3 regions of the Sorangium sp. So ce145 genome follow, and region 3 is predicted to be linked to each of the others. Evidence: riboswitches for the same ligand, from Rfam matches in the RefSeq annotation. Region 3 holds a riboswitch; each other region holds the start of a gene.
The links. A riboswitch is a leader RNA that binds a small molecule or an ion and turns the genes downstream of it on or off. The one in region 3 is predicted to bind cobalamin.
Positions count from the first base shown of each region.

Region 1: linked by a shared signal. The riboswitch ahead of WMF34_RS01305 (energy-coupling factor ABC transporter permease) and the one ahead of WMF34_RS20060 (ribonucleoside-diphosphate reductase subunit alpha) in region 3 are both predicted to bind cobalamin.
Region 2: linked by a shared signal. The riboswitch ahead of WMF34_RS04890 (TonB-dependent receptor) and the one ahead of WMF34_RS20060 (ribonucleoside-diphosphate reductase subunit alpha) in region 3 are both predicted to bind cobalamin.

Region 1 covers NZ_CP150315.1:336,487-343,828, forward strand. The annotation lists gene WMF34_RS01275 (hypothetical protein) at 1-9, opposite strand, end outside; gene WMF34_RS01280 (CASTOR/POLLUX-related putative ion channel) at 176-2,080, shown strand; gene WMF34_RS01285 (CbiX/SirB N-terminal domain-containing protein) at 2,301-3,488, opposite strand; gene WMF34_RS01290 (energy-coupling factor ABC transporter ATP-binding protein) at 3,464-4,285, opposite strand; gene WMF34_RS01295 (CbiQ family ECF transporter T component) at 4,282-5,031, opposite strand; gene WMF34_RS01300 (hypothetical protein) at 5,021-5,362, opposite strand; gene WMF34_RS01305 (energy-coupling factor ABC transporter permease) at 5,359-6,072, opposite strand; cobalamin riboswitch at 6,171-6,378, opposite strand; gene WMF34_RS01310 (enoyl-CoA hydratase/isomerase family protein) at 7,328-7,342, opposite strand, start outside.
Region 2 covers NZ_CP150315.1:1,318,152-1,325,493, reverse strand. The annotation lists gene WMF34_RS04900 (hybrid sensor histidine kinase/response regulator) at 1-1,531, opposite strand, end outside; gene WMF34_RS04895 (hypothetical protein) at 1,971-2,465, shown strand; gene WMF34_RS04890 (TonB-dependent receptor) at 2,479-4,680, opposite strand; cobalamin riboswitch at 4,919-5,126, opposite strand; gene typA (translational GTPase TypA) at 5,277-7,163, shown strand; gene WMF34_RS04880 (hypothetical protein) at 7,241-7,342, shown strand, end outside.
Region 3 covers NZ_CP150315.1:5,397,147-5,404,488, reverse strand. The annotation lists gene WMF34_RS20065 (ribonucleotide-diphosphate reductase subunit beta) at 1-795, opposite strand, end outside; gene WMF34_RS20060 (ribonucleoside-diphosphate reductase subunit alpha) at 855-3,380, opposite strand; cobalamin riboswitch at 3,635-3,842, opposite strand; gene WMF34_RS20055 (NAD-dependent protein deacetylase) at 4,013-4,879, shown strand; gene WMF34_RS20050 (prolyl hydroxylase family protein) at 4,922-5,497, opposite strand; gene WMF34_RS20045 (helix-turn-helix domain-containing protein) at 5,621-7,342, shown strand, end outside.

The DNA of each region.
Region 1 (7,342 bases), 5.1 Mb from region 3:
ATCGAGCATCGGAGTCGGGCCCCGGCTCCGCCGCCGCCAGGTTGAGCTCGGCGAACTCGTGCGCGCGCCCGCCTGCGGCGCAGCGAGATTCGGGGAGCGCTGTTCGACGGGCGCTCGGTCCGTGCTAGGTGGGCCCCCCGCCGCGCCCCCGGAGCGCGCGGCGCCCGTGCGCCCCATGCAGAAGATCACCCTCGTCGATCGTCTCCACTACCGCTTCGATCTCACCATGGCGAAGGGCGCGCCCGCGCTCATCGCCTGGCTGTTCGCGCTCTCGACCGCCATGGTCGTCGTCTTCGCGGCGGTCGTCGTCCTCCTTGGGCTCGCCCCGGCCGCGGAGGACGGCGCCCCGGTGTCGTTCCCCTCGGCCCTCTGGATCACGCTGATGCGCGCGCTCGACGCCGGCACCGTCGCGGGCGACACCGGCAGCCGCGGTTACCTCGCCGCGATGTTCGCCGTCACGCTCGGCGGCATCTTCATGGTCAGCATCCTCATCGGCATCATCACGAGCGGGATCGAGGCCCGCGTCGGCGAGCTCCGCAAGGGCCGCTCGCTCGTGTGCGAGGAGGGGCACACCGTCATCCTCGGCTGGTCGCCGCAGATCTTCTCGATGATCCAGGAGCTCGCGATCGCGAACGAGAGCCGCCCCCGCGCCGCGATCGCCGTGCTCGCCGAGAAGGACAAGGTCGAGATGGAGGACGAGATCCGTGCGCGCGTCGGGTCGACCGGCAAGACGCGCGTCGTCTGCCGCACCGGAAACCCGAGCGATCCCGCGGATATCGCCATCGTGAACCCGGACGCCGCGCGGTCGATCATCATCCTTTCCCCCGAGGAGGGGAACCCGGACTCGCGGGTGATCAAGTCGATCCTGGCGCTCACCAACAAGGCGGGGCGCAAGCAGGGCCGCTACCCGATCGTCACGCAGATCCGCGACCAGCGGAACCTCGACGCCGCGCGGCTCGTGGCGCGCGACGAGGCGGCGCTCATCCCCACCGAGGACGTGCTCACGCGCATCACCGTGCAGACCTGCCGCAGCGAGGGCCTCAGCGCGGTCTACAGCGAGCTGCTCGATTTCAAGGGCCACGAGATCTACACCCGCGAGGAGCCCGCGCTCGCCGGCAGGTCGTTCGGCGAGGCCCTGTTCGCGTACGACGACTGCGCGGTCATCGGGCTGCGGCTCCGCGGCGGTGAGGTGCGGCTCAACCCGCCGATGGACGCGCGGATCGAGCGTGGCGACGCCGTCCTCCTCATCGCCGAGGACGACAGCGCGATCGGCGCGCCCTTGAAGCGCGCGCCGTCCGTCGACGAGCGAGCGATCCGCGACGGCAAGCCCGCCGCGCCGAGGCCCGAGCGCACGCTCCTGCTCGGCTGGAACCGCCGTGCGGTGGCGTTCATCCGCGAGCTCGATCACTACGTCGCGGAGGGCTCCTCGGTCACCGTCGTGGCCGACGCCCCCGACGCCGCCCAGCAGCTCGAGGCCGAGCGCGGCGAGCTCGAGCACCTCACCGTCACGTTCGAGCCGGGCGACACGACCGACCGGCGCACGCTCGATCGCGTCGTCGGCGCCTTCGATCACGTCGTGACGCTGAGCTACTCCGACGCGCTCGATCCGCAGGAGGCCGATGCGCGCACCCTGGTCACGCTGCTCCACCTGCGCGACATCGAGGCGAAGCGCGGCCAGAGCTTCAGCATCGTGAGCGAGATGCTCGACGTCAGGAACCGCGAGCTCGCCGAGGTCGCGCAGGCGGACGATTTCATCGTGAGCGACAAGCTGATCAGCCTGATGCTCGCGCAGATCTCCGAGAACCGGGATCTCGCCGCGGTCTTCCAGGATCTGTTCGATCCGGAGGGGTCCGAGCTCTACCTGAAGCCCGCGGGCGACTACGTGCGCCTCGGTCGCCCGGTGAGCTTCGCCACGATCGTCGAGGCGGCGCGGCGCCGCGGCGAGGTCGCGGTCGGCGTCCGCCTCGCGGCGCAGGCCGACGACGCGGCGCAGGCCTACGGCGTGAAGGTGAACCCGAGGAAGCGCGCGAAGCTGACGCTCGCGCGGGGCGATCGGATCATCGTCCTGGCCGAGCAGTAGCGAGGCGGGCTCAGAGCGCGTCGGTGCGCTCGAGAAGCACGCCAGAAGCGGCGATGGAGATCGCGGCGAGCGGGATCGCGATCGCCAGCGCGGCCGGGCCGAAGAGCGGCTCCGCCGCCTGCTGGCGGTAGGCGAAGGAGGGCCGAGGGGGCGCGCGGGCCGCGGCAGAGGCTCCGCGCGTCGGCGATTCATGCTCGAGGGCGGCGCCCGGCGCCGCGCCTCACTGCATGATGTCGTCGACGAGCCGGGCCACCAGCCGGTCGCCGAGCAGGTGCTCCTCGACGAGGTCCTTCGCGTCCTCGTCGCGGACGCCGCGGTACCAGACCCCGTCGGGGTAGACGGCGACCGTCGGCCCCTCGCCGCAGCGCCCCATGCACGACGTCCTCGTCACGCGGATCTGCTGCTGCTGGCCGGCCTGCTTCACGAGGCGGCGCACCGACTCGAGCAGCGCCAGGCTGCCGCGGTCGACGCAGTCGGCGTTGCCGCAGACGAGCACGTGCTTGCGCAGCGAGCGGTGCGCGTGCGGGTGGTTCGACGCCTGCGTGTGCGTGAGCGTGTGGCGCACGCTGTAGAGCATCGCCTTGAGCCCGCCGACCTCCCGGGCGAGCCCCGGCAGCGCGGTGCGGTACATGCACGTGTCGCAGGGGAGCGGCGCCTCGCCGGCGAACGCCTGGCGCGCGCGCTCGTCGATCAGGCCCTCGAGCGCGCTCGACCGGCCGAGGTGCGGCGCGAGCGACGCCCGGATCCACGGGTACGTCGACGAGAAGCGGTCGACCTGCTCGGCGAGCTTCGTCATGAGCCGCCCGGCGAAGAGGAAGTAGGGGACCACCACGACGCGCTCCGGCCGGTGCCGCGCGACCCGCTCCAGCGTCTCCTCGACCGAGGGGCGGGTGACGCCGATGAAGGTCGGCTCGACGAGCTGGAGCCCGCGGCCCTCGCCGATGAGGCGCGCCGTCTTGCAGAAATCGCCGTTCGCGTCGGGGTCGCTCGACCCGCGCCCCACGACGACGAGCGCCGACCGGGCCCGCGCCGCCGGGTCGTCCGGCAGCGCCGTCGCGGCGCGCTCGAACGCGATCTCCGCGAGCGCCGGGTGCACGCCGAGCGGCCGCGCCGCCGAGAACCGCACGCCCGGGTGCGCGGCCCGCGCCCGCTCGAGCGCGATCGGGATGTCGTTCTTCACGTGCCCCGCCGCGAACAGGAAGAGCGGCACGACCGCCACGCGGGACACCCGCGCCGCGAGCGCCGCGAGCGCGTCGGCGAGGTGAGGCGTCGCGAGCTCGATGTAGCCGTGCTGCACGGCGATCCCGGGCCGCGCCGCGGCGTAATCCGCCACGATCGCCTCGAACTCGGCGTTCGACGCGGCGTCGCGGCTGCCGTGGCCGATCAGCAGGAGACCGTCGTCATGCACGCGAGCGCCTCCTCCAGGGTGAGCGGGAGGCCCGCGCCGCCCCGCGGCGGCACGGGGCTCATCCGGGTCCAGAGCTCGGCGACCCACGGCCGCCGCACCCGCGCCCGCGCGAGGAGCTCCCCCCGCGCGAACACCTCCCGCGGCGACCCGTCCGCGAGGACCTGACCGTCGCCCAGCAGGACCGCGCGCGAGGCGAAGAGCGGCACGAGGTCCACCGCGTGGGTCGCGGTGACCAGCGTGGTCCCCTGCTGCTCGGAGAGCGCGCGCAGCGTCTGGCACAGGGCGAGCTCGCCTTCCGGGTCGAGCCCCGCGGTCGGCTCGTCGAGCAGCAGCACCCGCGGCCGCATCGCCAGCATCCCGGCGATGCACGCGCGCTTGCGCTCGCCGAAGCTCAGCGCCTCGATGGCCCGGTCGGCGAGGTGGGCGATCTGCACGGCGGCGAGCGCCGCCTCGGCGCGGCGGCGCGCCTCGGGCGCGGGCAGGCCGAGGTTTCGCGGGCCGAACAGGACGTCATCGAGGAGCGTCGCGCCGAGCAGCTGGTCGTCCGGGTCCTGGAGCACGAGCGCGGCGCCCGCGGCGACGGCGTCCGAGGGCGAGCCCACGCGGCGGCCCGCGATCTCGACGCCGCCGCCGGGCGCCGGGAGGAGCCCGACGAGCGTCCGGAGCAGCGCGGTCTTGCCGGCGCCGTTGCCGCCGAGCACCGCGACGGACTCGCCCTCGGCGACGTCGAGGCGCACGTCGCGCAGCACGGGCTCGCCGCGCCGGTAGCCGAGCCGGGGGGCGCGCAGCGCGATCATCCGGCCTCTCCCGCGGCGACGCTGAGCCCGAGGGCCGCGAGGGCGGCGGCGGCGAACGCGACGTTCGCGGCGGGCGCGCTCGTCCTTCGGTCGGCGACGGGGAGCTTCCCCTGGTAGCCGCGGAGCTGCATCGCGAGCGCGGCGCTCTCGGAGCGCTCCAGCGTCCGGAGCGCCACGACGCCCGCGACGGCGCCGGCCGAGCGCGCGGCGGCGCCGGGGCGGGTGAACCCGCCGCGGAGCGCGGCGGCGCTCCACGCGCTGTCGGCCGCGCGCTGGAGCACGCCGGCGAAGCGCCGCGTCAGCGCGAGCAGCTCGACGAGGGCCGCGGGGACGCCGAGCCCGGCGAGCGCCGCCTCGATCTCGGCGGGCGCGGCGGCGCCGGCGAGCCACCGGAGCACCGCGGCCGCCGCGAGGACGCGCGCGCCGAGGGTCACGGCGCGGCGTGCTCCCTCGGCCGTGATCGCGTCGACCGGGAACGTTGCGCCGGGGAGGAGCGGCGCCCCCGGCGTGAGCGCGAGCGCGAGCGCCGCCGCGACCGCTCCGATCCACGCGGCGGGCGCGGCGGCGCGGAGGACGGCGCGCGCCGGCGTGCCCTGGAGGCGGAGGGCCGCGCACGCGAGGAGGAGCAGCGCGGCCGGCGTGACGGGCGAGCGCGCGCCCGCGGCGACGCAGCACGCCGCCACGGCGGCCCCGAGGCGGAGCCGGGCGTCCACGTCGCGGAGCCGCGCGGGCGGGTCAGTCCGCACGGAGGCCTTCGCCGCCGGCCTTGCCCGCGGGCGCGCCCGCGCGCTCGACGAAGAGCACGCGCGAGAAATAGCCGAGGGCGAAGCCGGCGAGGAGCCCGGCCCAGAGGAACGCGAAGAGCAGGAGGTCGCCCTCGAGGCCCGCGAACAGCGGCCCCGTGTCGTGGCGCCCCGCGTCCTCGGCGACGCGGCGCACCACGGCCTCGTCGACGCCGTCCCAGGACGCGTTGCCGCAGGCGGCGAGCCAGAATGAACCGGCGAGATGGAGCGCTGCCGCGCACGCGCGCCGCGCGAGCGGCGCTGGCAGCGGGCGCTGCCCGAGCCGCCGCGTCACGACGCCCCCGGGGCGAGCCGGACGACCTGGAGCCGGTCCAGGATGTCGGGCCGCCGGGCGCGCAGGAAGGCGAGCGCCCCCGCGGTCATGACGCCTTCGAGCAGGCCGAGCGGGAGCTGGGTGGGGACGAAGGCGAGGGCGACGCCCGTGAACATGGACGTCACCGATCCCTCGCCCGAGAGCCCCAGCGCGAGCGCGAGCGCCGTGGTGGCGTAGGTTGCCCAGTCCGACGTCACGCCCGCGAGGAAGCCCGCGACCCAGAGGTTCGCGCCGCTGCGCCGCGCCAGGTGGAAGGCGAAATATCCGGTGAAGGCGCCCGCGATACCCATCGACGCGACGTCGGCGCCGAGCGTTGTGAGGCCGCCGTGCGCGAGGAAGAGGGCCTGGATAAGGAGCGCCACCACGGTGACGAGCACGGTCATCCAGGGGCCGATGAGCACCGCCGCGAGCCCTGTGCCGCACGGGTGGGAGCAGGTCCCGGCGGTCGGCACCGGGACGGGCATGCACGAGATCGCGAAGACGGCGGCCGCGATGAGGCCGACGAACGGTTTGTAGAAGGCGTCCTGCTCGGTGCGGCGCCGGAGCAGGTGGAGGGCGATCGCGACGAAGGGCAGGGCGAGCGCGTTCCAGAAGGCGCACCAGCCGAGCGGCAGGACGCCTTCCGCGAGGTGCATCGCGGCCGCGGGCCGGGGCGCGAGGAGCGTCCCCAGGAACACGGCGGCGATCGACACAACGCGGCCGTGAAGACCGATTTCGGCGCTCCGGGTGAAGTCCGCACCCGAACGCCACGAAGACGTGCGCAAGCTGCACCTCGTGGGAGGCTCGGGTAGGTCTCCCGGCTCATGGGTTCAGGGAGCTGATCGAGCTCCCAGCGCTGCGTCCACCTTCCCAGGCCTCTTCCAATGAGGCCCAGTGGTCTTCGGAGGCAGCTCCCCACTCACGGTGGCGGGACCGCGCCGGTTTTGCACCGGCTTCCCTGTTATGCCCCGGAGGGCACCCGAGGAATGGATTGTCAGGCCGGTGCTCGGTAATCCCGTTTCGTTCCCGGCGTCAAGGACGTCGCGCCCCGATCGCGGACGGGGTGCTCGCGGCCCGCCGCGAGCGCCCTCGTCCGCGGCGTCGGTACGGCCGGTGCGGCGGTGATGCCTGCGCTGGTGGGCACCCTGCCCTCGGGGACGCTGCCGAGGCGCACGAGGCCATCGCTGCCGAGGCGCGCCGCGCGCCCGTCGGCGCCCCCCATCGAGCGGCCGTGGGCGCCGACGAGCGCTCGAGGCCCTGTCGTGCGGCGGCCCGAGGCCGAGAAATTGACCCAGACGCATCACGCGAAGCGTCGTCGAGCACACGTCTTGAATTATGTCCCCCTTAAATAAAGACTGTTTACTTTGTCGCCGCGCGGGCGCAGCCCCCGTCTCGGTCTGGGCCCGCACGAGGGGCTCTCGTGCGCTTGAAACCCGGCGCCGGCGCATTCCTTCCGCAGTGTGCTTTGTTCGTCCTGGCTCTTTACTCGGGAGCAGGTGTCCGGTGTACGGCCTGCTGCCTCGTGGCCTCTCTTATTGAAGAGATGAGGATTTCGTGTTCGCTCGTCTCGGAATGCGAGGCGAACGCCGCGCAGGGCGCTGTCTCTGGTGGATGGGTATGCCCGGCTCGAACGTGAATTCCCGCAAATCGTGTGTGTGGGGCGCGCGTCCGCCTGGCCGCCTTCGCGCCTGGAGCGTTCTGCTCGCTCGGCGTGCACGCGTTGCACTTTGTTATCGACAACGCGCCTGCGGATGCCACAATCTGACTACCGCATGCGCACCGGCGCGGACCCCCCAGCCCGGAGCGCATGCGGTCTTTCTTCTGCACCGTGGCGGACGTTCAAGACTCCGGCGCGGTTTCCCTGCCGCGGTCATTCTGGGCCCCCCTCCAGCGTGATGCGCGGTATTTTTTTTGCCGTCGAGCGCGCGGTTCGCGCCTCCCGAGCCTTCATTTGCCCGTGAA
Region 2 (7,342 bases), 4.1 Mb from region 3:
GCTTGCGCCCGGCTTTCGTCGCGGGCGCGCCCGCCGTCGGCGTCGCGAGGGGGCGCGTCAGCCGCGGCAATCGCACGATGAACTCGCTGCCGCGGCCGGGCCCCTCGCTGAGCGCCTGGACCGTCCCGCCGTGCAGCTCGACCAGCCGGCGCACGATCGTCAATCCGAGGCCCAGCCCGCCCTCGACGCGATCGAGGCCGCGATCCCCCTGCGTGAACAGATCGAACACCTGCGGCAGCAGCTCGGGCGATATCCCCACGCCGTTGTCGCGGACACGGAGGATCGCGTGCGCGTCGTCCGCCTCCACGGTGACCCGGATCGCGCCGCGCGGCGGCGTGAACTTCGCCGCGTTGTGCAGCAGGTTGCTCACCACCTGCGTGAGCCGCGCCAGGTCGCCCGAAACGATGGCGAGCGGCCCTTCGGGCAGCTGCAGCTCCAGGGTCTGCTCGCGCGCGTCGATCCAGGTCCGGGACGCTTCCGCCGCGCGCGTCACCACGTCGGCGAGATCGATCCGCTTGGACTCCAGGGCGATCTTGCCGCGCGTGATGCGGCTCACGTCGAGCAGGTCGTCGACGAGCCGCACGAGCTGACCGAGCTGCCGTTCCATCAGGCCGGCTGCCCAGACGACCTGGGCGTTGTCCTTGCCTTCGAGCTTGAGGACGCTGGTCGCGTTGGCGATCGGCGCCAGCGGATTGCGCAGCTCGTGCGCCAGCATCGCCACGAATTCCTCCATCTGGCGCGCGTTGGACTCCATCTGCTCCAGGCGCTTGCGCTCGCTCAGGTCGCGCGTGATCTTGGAGAAGCCGCGCAGCTCGCCGCTCGGGCCGTAGATGGCCGTGACGAGGACGCTCGCCCAGAACGACGACCCGTCCTTGCGCACGCGCCAGCCTTCGTCCTCGAAGCTGCCCTCGCGCCGCGCGGCGGCGAGCACCGCCTCTGGCCGGCCGCGCTCGATCGCCTCGGCCGGATAGAAGCGCGAGAAGTGCGTGCCGATCACCTCTTGCGCGGAGTATCCTTTGATCCGCTCCGCGCCGGCGTTCCACATGGTCACCCTGCCCTCGGGGTCGAGCATGAAGATGGCGTAATCCTTCACGCCTTCGACCAGCGTGCGGAAGCGCTCCTCGCTCTGCCGCAGCGACTCTTCCTGGCGCTTGCGCTCGGTCAGATCGCGCGTGATCTTGCAGAAGCCGCGCAGCTCGCCGTCGGGGCCGCGGAGGGCCGTGATGATGACGTTCGCCCAGAACATCGAGCCGTCCTTGCGCACGCGCCAGCCTTCGTCCTCGAAGCGGCCCACGCGCCGCGCTTCGGCGAGCTCTGTCTGCGGCCACTTCCGCTCGATCGCCTCGGCCGGATAGAAGCGCGAGAAGTGCGAGCCGATCACCTCTTGCGCGGAGTATCCTTTGATCTGCTCGGCGCCGGCGTTCCACGAGATCACGCGCCCCTCGGTGTCCAGCATGAAGATGGCGTAGTCCTTCACCCCTTCGACCAGCAGGCGGAATTGCAGATCGGCGCCGAGCCCCGTCGGATCCATGCGGCACAGCCTACAGCATGGTTACACGTTTGCCACGCGGCGAGGCTCTCCGTTCCCGTCCTGCTCTCCGCATCTGCGAGCCGTCATCGTGGCGGCCGGCAGCGGCGAGTGACGAGCACAGCAATGGCCCATGAGCCGGCGTCGAGAGCGCCCGCCGGCGGCCGCGCAGGGCCACCGCCGGCCGCTGGAGCGGTTCGAGAGTGTCACGACGGACTCATCGATTGTGGAGCCATCGAACGTGTCCAGTGCGATCCACCCAACCTCGAAGGCACCGGGGTTGTCTTGCCCATCAGCGCCGAGAGCGCGCGCCGCCGATCCGTTGCCGGCGCCCGGTGGCTCACGCTCGAGTTGGTGTGCGTGTCGCGGGCGAAGAGACGCCGGTGTACCCTGAGGCACCCGCGAGCATCTCCGCTGCGACCGCTCCGGAACGAGCATGATCATGCATCCCGACCCCTGGCACCTGGTCACCAGACAACCGGACTACGTCCTGGCTTCCTGGCACCGGATCTTCTGCGTCATCTGGCGCCGCGAGACGACCGAGGACGCCGCGCGCCACCTGAGGGACGCGTGCGCGGAGTTCGCGAAGAAGCACGCGCGTGGCATAGGGCTGCTCACGCTCGTCGAGAGCGGGGCGTCGTTGCCGCCGGCGCCCGCGCGCAGGGCGATCGCGGGCTTCCTCACGGAGGCGAGCGCATATATCAGGTGCTCAGCGGTCGTCTTCGAGGGCTCGGGGTTCCAGGCGGCGATGGTTCGCAGCGTCGTGACAGGGCTCACGCTCATTGCCCGTCAGCGTTATCCGCACAGGGTATGTGACATCCGGGAAGCCTGGCAGATGTTCGCAGAGCTCCTGCCCGCGGCGACGGGCGCTGCCGTGAGCGAAGCCGCGTTCCGGGCGTCGCTCGACGCGCTGCGCGAGGACCTCCGCCGGACATGAGCCGGCGCGGCGCCTACTCCCAGTACAGCGTCGCCCGCCCGATCGCGGTGAACGGCCACCCCGGCGAGTAGTGGATCCCGGTGACCGGGGCCGGCTCGTACGGCAGCCGCGACTCGCTCGCGAACTGGACCTCGCGCCACGTCGTGTCGAAGAGGTTCTGGATGTCCACGGCCACCTCGACGTTCTTCCACCGCAGCCCGGCGTTGGCGTCGACGACCGTGAACCCCTCGGCGGTGAGCGACTCGTCCTCGGTCGCGGGCCGCGCGCCGATCGCCTTGACCCGCAGCGCCGCGAACGGCGTGAACGCGCCGAGCGTCGGGCGGACGCCGACGCCCGCGGTCAGCGTCTGGGTCGGCGCGAGGGCGACCGCGCTCGCGTTGCCGGCGTTCTCGCGGAAGCGGGCGCGGGTGAAGGTCGCGTCCACGTCCGCGAAGAGCCAGCTCCGGAGCCGGTAGCGCCCGCCGATCTCGATCCCGTAGCGCCGCGTCTGCCCCGACGCCTCGGTCGCGCCCGCGTCGCCGCTCCAGACCAGCTCCGAGTCCAGGTCGAGCAGGAAAGCGGCCCCGCTCAGCGACAGCCCGCGCAAGGGCGCGACCCGCACGCCGACCTCGTAGCCCGTCGCGGGCGTGATCAGCGTCGCCGCGCCCTCCCCCAGCACCGCGCCCTGCGCGTCGTTCGAGTGGAAGCCCCGCCCGAAGTGGGCGAAGAGATCGACCCCCTCGGCGGGCGACACGATCGCCGTGAGCTTCGGGAGCAGCTGCATCTGTCCCCGGGCGCCGCTCGATCTGTTCCCCGCCGCCTCGAGGTCCTCGCCCGGATCGTCCACGTTGACGTCGATCCACTGCGCGCGCGCCCCGAGCACGAGGCGGAGCCAGCGCCGGAGCCGGGCGTCCTGCTCGACGTAAACGCCGATCTGGCTCTCGTCGACGTGGGTCCTGCTCTTCTCCTCGATCCGCTCGCGCGCCTCGTCGTGGTGGAGGGACTTGTCGATCGCGTCCGCGCGGATCTGCGCGCCGAGCGAGGTCGTGAACCTCGCCCCGCCGATCTCGTATTGCCTGCGGAACCGGAGATCGGCGCCGCCGACGGCGCGGTCGTCGTTCTGCTCGATCTGGTCGCCGCGGACCGGGTCCTCGCTGAAGAACGTGAAGTTCGAGTACAGCGTGAAGCGGTACCGGACGAGGTAGGCCAGCGCGCTCAGATCGGCGTCCCGCCACGCGGTCGAGTACGCGACGGACGCCATGTGCCGCTCGGTCGCCCCGCCCTCGGTCGGGTCCACGGCGCCGAAATGGTCGATGCACGGCTGTCCGAACGCCGACGGCGGCGGGTTCAGGCCGCCCTGCTCGCCCTCGCCGCACACGGCGCGCGCGGGGATCTGGCCGGAGCCGTGCCAGGTCGATCCGTACGACATCCAGGTCATCTGGACCTTCCCGGTGTTGCCCAGATCGTGCGTGGCCCGCAGGTACACGTTGAAGCGCTCGAGCCGCTCCGGGCTCAGGAACGGCCCGTCGTTCCGGTAGATCTCCGCCGCGGCCACCGCGCGCCACGCGTCGCCGAGATCGGGCGAGGCGATGACGAGGCCGCGCTGGATACCGTACTGCCCCAGGCTGACCTGCGCGTAGCTCTCCTCGAGCTTCTCGGCGAAGCGCAGGTTGACGGCGCCCGCCGTACCGAAGTCGCCGATGCTCGCGTAATAAGGCCCCTTATAGCCGTCGAGCCCAGTCACGAGCTCCGGGATCATGAAGTAGAGATCGGTGAAGCCGTGCCCGTGGCCGTGGCTGACCATGTTGACGGGCACGCCGTCGACGAAGAAGGCGACGTCGGTCCCGTGATCGGCGTCGAATCCGCGGAGGAAGTACTGGTTCGCCTTGCCGCCGCCCGCGTGCTGCACGGCGAAGAGCCCGGGGACCGACTCGAGGATGTCGCCCGGCCGGAGCCTCGGCCTGAGCTCGAGCTCCCGGTGTCCGACGGAGACGCGCGACGCGGCCTCGCTGCCCGGCTTCTCCGCCTGGATCGTGACCTCGATCGCGGCGTCGCCCGCGGGCGCGCCCTCGCCGGTGGGCGCTGCAGCGGCGGCCTCCGGCGGGGCAGCGGGCGCCTCGGGGGCGTCGCCCTCGGCGCGCGCGGGCCGCGCGGCGGCCAGCACCATGGATAACGCGGCGAGCAGATGCAATGGATGGCGGTGCCCGTGGCTCGTCGTGACCGTCTCGCGCAGCATTCGTGTCCTCCTTCGCCGCAATCGCGCGGAGCGGCGTCGTGCCGCTCGCGTCGAGCTCCGCGAGGACGAAATGGCTGGCCATCGCACGGTGCGCTGGACCGACCTCTCGCCCCCGCGGGCGACCGGAAGGCGACGCGGGGGGCGGTTCGGTATCCGGGACGTGGCAGAGGCAGAGCTGCACCGGCTCGGACCTCACCGCCTCCCTCGAGGCTCCCAGGTCGAACCGGCGCCGGATGTCTCCCGCCGCCGGGCGCTGGCAGGTCTTCGGGCTCGCGAGCGCTCCGGTCTGACCGGATTCCTACTGTCCACCGCTTCCCAGCCCTCGGCGGGCCAGTGCATGGGGTGGAGGTCGTTCTCGCTTACCGCTGCGGGGCAGCCCCGGAGTTTCACCGGGTTCCCTCTTCGGCCCAGGCGAACGCCCGGGCACCAGCACGGCGCGCACCCTATGGCCGTGCGCCTTCGGCTGTCAATCGCTAGCGCTCCCCTCGCCCGCTCGGCGCGCGCCGCTCCTGCGCCACGCGCGCGCCGAGCGCTCTCCATCCGAGCGCGTCGACGCGCGGCCGCCGTGCAGGCCGAACGTTCGGGCTCTAGCGAGGATGGGCTCGCTCCTCCGTGGGTCGCGTGCTACACGGCCGCCGCCGTATATGCCCCGTAACGATCTCCGCAATATCGCCATCGTCGCCCACGTCGACCACGGGAAGACGACCCTCGTCGATCACATGCTCCGCCAGTCGGGCGCCTTCCGAGAGAACGAGGTCGTGGCCGAGCGGGTCATGGACTCGAACGACCTCGAGCGGGAGCGCGGCATCACCATCCTCGCGAAGAACACGAGCATCCGGTACCGCGGGGTCAAGATCAACATCGTCGACACGCCCGGCCACTCCGACTTCGGCGGCGAGGTCGAGCGCACGCTCATGATGGCCGACGGGGCGCTCCTCCTCGTCGACGCCGCCGAAGGCCCGCTGCCGCAGACGCGCTTCGTGCTCTCGAAGTGCCTCCAGCGCGGCTTCCCGGTCATCGTGGTCATCAACAAGATCGACCGGAGCGACGCGCGCGCCCACGAGGTGCTCTCCGAGGTGTTCGACCTCTTCTGCGACCTCGAGGCGAGCGACGCGCAGATGGACTTCTCGACGCTCTACGCGATCGCGAAGTTCGGCCAGGCGAAGCGCGAGCTCGAGCACGAGGCGAAGGACCTCGAGCCGCTCTTCGAGACCATCCTCGAGCGGGTCCCCGGCCCCTCCGGCGACCCCGACGGTCCGCTCCAGGTCATCGTCTGCAACACGACCCACGACGAGTACGTGGGCCGGCTCGCGGTCGGCCGCGTGGTCCGCGGCACCGCCCGGTCCGGCGCCGACGTCGCGCTCCTCGCCGAGGGCGGCCAGTCGCGCGGCTACGTGAAGATGCTCTACGCCTACGAGGGGCTGAAGCGCGTCGCGGTCGACAGCGCCGTCGCGGGCGAGGTGATCGCGATCGCCGGGATCGACGCGGTCACGATCGGCGACACGATCGCGGATCCGGCGCACCCCGAGGCGCTGCCGCGCATCGTGGTCGAGGAGCCGACGATCAAGATGAAGATCGGCGTCAACACGTCGACCTTCGCCGGCAAGTGCAAGCAGTCGAAGTACCTGACGAGCCGTCACCTGAAGGAGCGGCTCGAGCGCGAGGCGATGAAGAACCTCGCGATCCGGGTGGAGCCGACGGACGTGCCCGACACGTTCGTGGTGCTCGGCCGCGGCGAGCTCCAGCTCGCGATCCTCGTGGAGACGATGCGGCGCGAGGGGTACGAGATGCAGCTCTCGAACCCCGAGGTGGTGACGCGCGAGATCGACGGCGAGGTGATGGAGCCGCTCGAGCTCGTGGTCGTGGACGTGCCGGACACCTACGTCGGCATCGTGACCGAGCGCCTCAGCAGCCGGCGCGGCCGGATGGTGAAGATGACGAACCCCGGCTTCGGCCGCGCCCGCCTCGAGTTCCGGGTGCCGTCGCGCGGGCTCATCGGCTTCCGCGGCGAGTTCCTGACGGCGACGCGCGGGACGGGCCTGCTCAACACGATGTTCGACGGCTGGGCGCCCTGGGGCGGCCCGATGATGCGCCGCCCGACCGGCGCCATCGTCGCCGATCGCGCCGGCGTCTCGACCCCGTACGCGCTGCACCACCTGCAGCCGCGCGGCATGTTCTTCATCGTCCCCGGCGTCGAGGTCTACGAGGGGATGATCATCGGTGAGCACAACCGGCCGAACGACACCGACGTCAACGTCATCAAGGAGAAGAAGCTGTCGAACGTGCGCAACCACGGCAAGGACGAGAACGTCCTCCTGGCCAGCCCGCGGCTGCTCACGATCGAGACGGCGATGGAGTGGATCGACGGCGACGAGCTCGTCGAGGTCACGCCCGACGCGGTGCGCGTCCGCAAGAAGGTGCTCGCGTGCAACCGCCGAGAGCGCCGCGAGGACGCGATCGAGCAGTCGCAGGCGGTGGAGTGAGCGGCGGGGGACGTGCGGGGCATGCGGGGCGTTCGACGCGCGCCCCTGCCGTGCCTGCCGCGCGCTAGGATGCCCTGATGAGAACGCCGCTGCTCTTCGCTTTCCTGGCCTCGCTCGTCGCGCTCTCGGGGGCGGGCGCTTGCGGCGGGGCGGTCGTCGTCGACGGGCTCCCCGGGAGC
Region 3 (7,342 bases):
CTGGTCGGCGCAGAACTCCAGGTAGCGGCGCACGTCGCGCGCCGACATGCCCGCCACGCCGGCGCCGAGGAGATCCTCGGCGAACCGGGCCTCGCAGGCGATCGCCTCATCCATCATGTCGAGGATCGACCGCGCGAGCCCGGCGTCGAAGAGCTCGGGCTCCTCGCGCCGCGCCGTGCTCACGACCTCGAAGGCGAAGCGCATGTGCGCGCTCTCGTCGCGGAAGACCCAGCTCGTCCCCGCGGCCAGCCCGTGGAGCAGGCCGCGCGAGCGCAGGAAGTACACGTACGCGAACGCGCCGAAGAAGAAGAGCCCCTCGACGCACGCGGCGAAGCAGATGAGGTTCAGGAGGAACCGCCGCCGCTCGGCGCGCGTGTCCAGCCGCCCGAGCGACTCGACGGAATCGAGCCATCGCATGCAGAAATCGGCCTTCTGGCGGATCGAGGGGATGTTCTCGACGGCCGCGAAGGCGCGGTGGCGGTCCTCGGGATCGGGGATGTACGTGTCGAGGAGCGTCAGATAGAACTGGACGTGGAGCGCCTCCTCGTAGAGCTGCCGCGACAGGTACATCCGCGCCTCCGGAGCGTTGATGTGCCTGTACAGGTTGAGGACGAGGTTGTTCGCCACGATGGAGTCTCCCGTGGCGAAGAACGCGACGAGCCGCTGCACGAGGTGCCGCTCCGCGTCGGTCATCTTCCGCAGGTCGCCCACGTCCGTGGAGAAGTCGACCTCCTCCACGGTCCACGTGTTCTTGATGGCGGAGCGGTACATCTCGAAGAAGGCCGGATAGGCCATCGGGCGCAGGGTGAGGCACTGGCCCGGATCCAGGAGGCGCGCGGGGCGGCTGACGCGGCTCACTGGCAGGCCTCGCAGGCCTCGGGGTTCTCGAGCGCGCACGCCACGTCCGCGGCCGCCTTCGCCGGCGGCGCGGGCACCCAGCCGCCCTCGCGGCGCGGCGCGGCGTCATCCCCGGGCGTCCGGTCCGGCGGCGCCTCCACGGTGGCCTTGGCGATGCGCGTCGCGGGGCGCGATCGCAGGTAGTACGTCGTCTTGAGCCCCTTCTTCCATGCGTGGAAGTACATGCTCGAGAGCTGGCCGATGGTGGGGTTCTCGATGAAGAGGTTCAGCGACTGGCTCTGATCGATGAAGGCCCCGCGATCCGCGGCCATGTCGATGAGCGAGCGCATCGGGATCTCCCACGCCGTCCGGAACACGGCGCGGATCTGCTCGGGCAGCTCGTCCATGCCCTGGACCGAGCCCTCCGCGAGCTTGAGCCGGGCGCGCACCGCGTCGTTCCAGGCGCCGAGCCGCTTGAGCTCCGCGACCAGGTAGCGGTTCATCTGCAGGAAGTCCCCGGAGAGCGTCTCGCGCTTGAAGAGGTTGGACACCTGCGGCTCGATGCACTCGTAGCAGCCCGCGATCGACGCGATGGTGGCCGTCGGCGCGATGGCGACGAGCAGCGAGTTCCTGAGCCCCTCGGCCTGGACGCGCGCGCGGAGCGCCTCCCAGCGCGCCGCGTCCTCCGGGACGGCGTCCCACGCGTCGAACTGGAGCTCTCCGCGCGCCGCGCGCGTCTCGTCGAACGCCGGGTGCCGCCCCTTCTCCGCCGCGAGGTCCGCGGACGTCGAGAGCGCGTGGTAATACACCTCCTCCGAGATCCGCCTGGAGAGCTCCCGCGCCGCCGGGGCGTCGAACGGCAGGCGCATCTGGAAGAACACGTCCTGCAGGCCCATGAGCCCGAGCCCGACGGGCCGCCAGCGGAGGTTCGATCGCCTCGTCGAGGGGATGGGGTAGTAGTTGAGGTCGATGACGCGGTCGAGCTGGCGGACCGCGGTCCGCACCGTGCGCGCGAGCTTCTCGAAGTCGAACGCGACCGCGCCGTCCGCCAGCGTGGCCGTGTGGCGAGCGAGGTTGATCGAGCCCAGGTTGCAGACGGCCGACTCCTCGTTCGAGGTCACCTCCAGGATCTCGGTGCAGAGGTTCGAGAGGTGGACGATCCTGCCCGGCAGCGCCGTCTGGTTGCAGGCGCGGTTCGACTTGTCCTTGAACGTCATCCAGCCGTTGCCCGTCTGCGCGAGCGTGCGCATCATCCGCGCGTAGAGCTCGCGGGCCTTCATCGTCTTCTTGGCGAGGCCCGCCCGCTCGGCCTCGACGTAGCGACGCTCGAACTCCTCACCGTAGAGATCGGGGAGATCGCGCGCGTCCTTCGGGTCGAACAGGCTCCAATCGCCGTCGGCCTCGACCCGCTTCATGAAGAGATCCGGGACCCAGCTCGCGAGGTTCAGGTTGTGCGTGCGCGCGGCCTCGTCGCCCGTGTTGTCGCGCAGCGAGAGGAACTCCTCGACGTCGGCGTGCCACGGCTCGAGGTAGACGCAGCACGCGCCCTTGCGCTTGCCGCCCTGGTTCACGGCCGCGACGGACGCGTCGAGCGTCTTGAGCCACGGCACGATCCCGCTGGAGTGCCCGTTGGTGGCCCTGATGAGCGAGCCGCGCGAGCGCACGCGGTGGTAGGCGAGCCCGATGCCGCCCGAGAACTTCGAGAGCATCGCGACGTCGGTGTAGCGCTGGTAGATGGTCTCGAGGTGATCGTCCGGCGAGTCGAGCAGAAAGCAGCTCGAGAGCTGCTCGTGGCTCGTCCCGGAGTTGAACATCGTCGGTGAGCTCGGCAGGTAATCGAGCGACGAGAAGAGCCGGTAGAGCTCGACGGCCTGCGCCGCCGTCTCGGACAGCGCGCACGCGATGCGCAGGAAGAACTGCTGCGGCGTCTCGATGACGAGGCGCGTCTCGGGGTGCTTCAGCAGGTAGCGGTCGTAGAGGGTCCGCAGGCCGAAGTACTCGAGCTCGTGGTCCCGCGCCGGCTCGATGGCGTCGTTCAGCTTGCGGGCGTTCTGCGCCACGAAGCCGTGGAGCCGATCGTTGATGAGGCCCAGCCGCCGCCCCACGGCGACGGACTGCGAGAAGGCGTGGATCTCCTGATTGCGGACTTCCTTGTCGATGTACGTGGCGAGCAGGCGCGCCGCGAGCTTCGCGTACTGGGGCTCATCGGCGATGAGCGACGCCGCCGTCTGGATGGAGAGCTGATCGAGCTCGCGCGTCGTCGCGCCGTCGTAGAGGCCGCTGATGGTCTTTGTCGCGACGCGGAGCGCGTCCACGTCGGACAGGGCCGCGCACGAGCGGCTCACCGCCCGGACGATCTTGTTGACGTCCACGGGCTCGCTCGACCCGTTCCTCTTCTTCACCCGCATCGTCGTGTGCGGGGGCGTCTCCTCCGCGCCGGCGCTCGTCATGGCGGGCGCCTGGGGTGCGTGGGGTGCGTGGGGTGCGTGGAGCGCGCGCAACGGCGCCGCGCCGTTGCTCTTCACCAACGGTTCGTTCAGCATGGCATCCTCCTCGTCGTGCTCGTTCCGAGCGGTCCCGGACCGCTCGCGTCGATGCCGCGAGAGCGAAGAGGCCAGCCGATGCGCACGGGTGCGCCAGGCTCTTTGGAGGAGCCCTCGGACCGACCGCTCGCCCCCGCGGGCGAAAGGAAGACAGCGCGGGAGGGGGTCGGAACCGGGACAAGCGCGAGAGTCTGCGCCAGCTCGGACCTACCCGCCTCCCTCGAGGCTTCCAGGTCAAACCGGCGCGGATGTCTCCCCTGCGCAGGATGTTGGCAGGTCTTCGGGCTCACGAGCGCTCCGGCTCTCGCCGGGTTCCTACGGTCCACCGCTTCCCAGCCCGAGGGCCAGTGCGCGTCGTGGAGATCGTTCTCGCTTACCGCTGCGGGGCAGCCCCGGATTCACACCGGGTTCCCTTTTGAGCCCCGGGCCGAAGCCCGAGGCACCAACATGGGCACTACATATGGTGGTGCAGTGAGCCGGTCAAGCGAGATGTTGTGGGGGAGCTCCGTTGCTCGGTTCCATGCTCGGTTGCATGCGCGGTTGCCTGTTCATTGCATGCTCGGTTGCATGGTTGCGCGGTCGACACACGCTGGCCTGGCGGTGCGCGCCGTGGCGGGCCACAACCCGGGCGTATGCCGCTCAGCGAAGCGCGTCCGGCCGATCCGCTCGACGACCTCGTCGCGCTCCTGCGCGGCAAGCGGATCGTGGCGCTGACGGGCGCGGGGTGCAGCACCGAGTCCGGCATCCCCGATTATCGAGGGCCCGAGACGCGGCGCCGCGCGCGGAACCCGATCCAGGGGCGGGAGTTCTCCCGCTCGGCCGAGATCCGGCAGCGCTACTGGGCGCGCGCCGTGATCGGCTGGGAGCGGTTCTCCAGGGCCGAGCCGAACCCCGCCCACCGCGCCCTCGCGCGGCTCGAGCACGCGGGGCAGCTCGAGGGCCTCATCACGCAGAACGTCGACGGCCTCCACCAGGCCGCGGGCAGCCGTCGCGTCATCGAGCTGCACGGGACGCTCTCCGAGGTCGCCTGCCTCGCGTGCGGCGCGATGGAGCGGCGCGCCGCCCTCCAGGAGCGGCTCCTCGCCCAGAACCCCGGCTGGCTGCGCGTCGCGGCCGACCTCGCCCCCGACGGCGACGCCGACCTGCCCGCCGAGCGCGTGGCGGGCTTCCGTGCGCCGCCGTGCCTCCGCTGCGAGGGGCCGCTCAAGCCGCGCGTCGTCTTCTTCGGCGAGAACGTGGCCCGGCCGATCGTCGACGCGGCGTTCGCGCTCGTGGACGCCGCGGACGCGCTCCTCGTCGTCGGCTCGTCGCTGGCGGTCTTCTCGGGCTACCGCTTCGTGCTGCGCGCCGCGCAGCGAGGCACCCCGATCGCCATGATCAACCTCGGCTCCGCGCGCGGCGAGGAGCTCGGCGCGCTGAAGATCGAGGCCCGCGCCGGCGAGGTGCTGCCGCGCCTCGCCGAGGCGCTCGGCGCCGGCGCGACCGCGGCGCCGCGCTGAGGCGTCGAGGCGCCGAGCGCCGGCGCACGCGCGGCGCTGGGATCACCCGCGCCGGTACATCACGTCGCTGCGGAGGACGTACTTGCTCCCCCGTGTCACGGCGGCGCCGCGGTGGAGCCGGCGGTGCTCGAACAGCAGCGCCATCCCGCGCCGCGGGGCGATGCTCCGGCCGCCCCAGAAATCGGTCGTGCCGCCCTCGAAGTCGTCATTCAGGTAGACCATCGCGGTGTAAAGGCTCCGCTCGCCGTCGGATCGCACGAACGAGCCGTCGCCGTGCCAGTTGAAATATTCGCCCTCGGTGTAGCGATAGTAGCGGAAGCGCTCGTTCAGCCCGACGGCGCGGTGGAGGCCGAAGCGCGGCGGCATCCAGGGCGCGAGCCGCTCCCAGAGGCTCGCGGCGAGGTCCGGATCGTCGATCATGACGCGGCCGTTCTTGCGCACCTCGAGGTTGATCACCTCGGTGCCTCCGATCGGCGCCTGCTCGAAGCCTCGCGCCTCGGCGAGCGCGATGAAGCCCTCGCACTCCTCGGGCGACAGGACGTTCGTCACCGTGAAGATGCGGAGATCGTCGGTGTGGTCGGTGCACTGGGCGGTCCGTTCGGCGTGCAGGGTGCTCATGCGTGGAGCGTGGGTCCGGGCGGACCGGATCCGGAAGGGCGGGACCCGGGCAGGACCGGGCAGGACCGGGCAGCGCGGTGGACAGGAGAGCGCCGCATCGCCGATGATCGAGCGCTCGCACCGATGGCACGGGTCTCCAGGGCGGGCCGCGGCGAGGAGCCCGCGGTCCGCTTCAACCACACGCTCCTCCAGCGGGCGCGGCTCGATCTCGACCTGACGCAGGAGCAGGTCGCCGCGTCGATCGGCGTCGACGTGCGGACCTACCGCCGCTACGAGTCGGGCGCCGTCAACGATCCGCGGCTCGGCTTCTCGGTCCGGAGCCCGTCCCGGCGGCGCATCATCGAGCGGCTCGGCGCCGAGCTCGGCCTCGCCGAGGCGGAGCTGCTCGTCGCCGGGGCCGAGGCCGAAGCCGAAGCCGCGCCGGCGGCGGATCCCGCCGCAGAGGGAGCGGGTGCGGCGAGCCAGGCCGCGGAGGCGCCCGCCCCGGCGTGGCGCCCGCTGCACGCGCACACGCTCCAGCGAGCGCGGCACTTCGTCGGGCGCGCGGAGATCCTCGATCGGCTCGCCGCGTGGGCCGGCGGTTCGCCGCCGCGCCCCCGGGTGATCGCGCTCCTCGGCGTCGGCGGGGCGGGCAAGACCGCGATCGCCGAGCGCTTCCTCCAGGGGCTCGGCGACGCCCCGCGGCCCGGCGGGGTGCTCGTCTGGAGCTTCTACGACGACCCCAGGACCGAGGCGTTCCTCGACCAGGCGGCGGCCTACTTCGCGCCGGGCGCGGGCGCCTCGGGCCCGGCGGCGCCGGGGCCTCAGGCGGCGCCCGGAGAGCAGCTCGCGCGGCTGAAGGAGGCGCTGGGGCAGGGGCCGCCGCACCTGCTCGTGCTCGACGGGCTCGAGACCGTGCAGGCCGAGGGGGGCGCCGGGCGCGCGCACGGCGAGCTCCACGACGCGCTCCTCCGGCGGCTGCTCTGCGCGATCGCGTCCGGGCTCGGCGGCGCGCGGGCGCTCGTCACGTCGCGCTTCGAGCTCGCGGATCTGTCCGCCTGGGCCGAGGGCGGGCTCGCGACGATCCGGCCCGAGCCGCTCTGCGAGGGCGACGCCGCGTCGCTCCTGCGCCGCTGGGGCATCCGCGGCGACGACGGCGCCCTCGGCGCGCTGTTCGAGACGACGGGCGGGCACGCGCTCTCGGTCGCCGTCGTCGGCTCCTACGTGGGCGCGTTCCTCGGCGGCGACGCGGGGCGGCTCTCCGCGGCGCAGGCGGCGCACCTCGCCGAGGCCGAGCAGGACGACGTCCTCGCCCGCCGCCTGAGCTCGGTGCTGTCGGCCTACGCGCGCGCGCTGCCGCCCGGCGAGCGGGACCTGCTCGCGCGCCTCTCGGTGTTCCCCGGCGGCGCGGGCGAGGAGGCGCTGCTCCAGCTGGTCCGGGCCGGCGGGGAGATCGCGGGCGCCATGGCGGGGTGGGGCGCCGCGGAGCTCGCGCGCGGGCTCGCCCGGCTCGAGCGGCTGGGGCTCGTGTTCGCGGCGCGCCCGGGCGAGCGTTGCTACTCGACGCACCCCTTCGTGCGGCAGCACTTCAAGTCGCTGCTCGGCGTGCCGCCGGAGCGCGTCCACGCCGCGGGGAGCGCCGCGCCGCCGCCGCGCCTCGACGAGGCGCCGCGCCGGGCGCCGCGGGAGCGCGAGGCGGTCGACGCGTTCGAGGCCATCCTCACCGAGCTGCTCGGCGCCGGGCGCGCGGGCGAGGCGTACGACATCTACGCGCTCGCCCTCGGCGGCTTCGCGCACCTCGGGCTGAAGCTCGGCGACATGGCGCGCGGCGCCCGCATCCTGCGCGCGTTCGCCGGCGGCGACGAC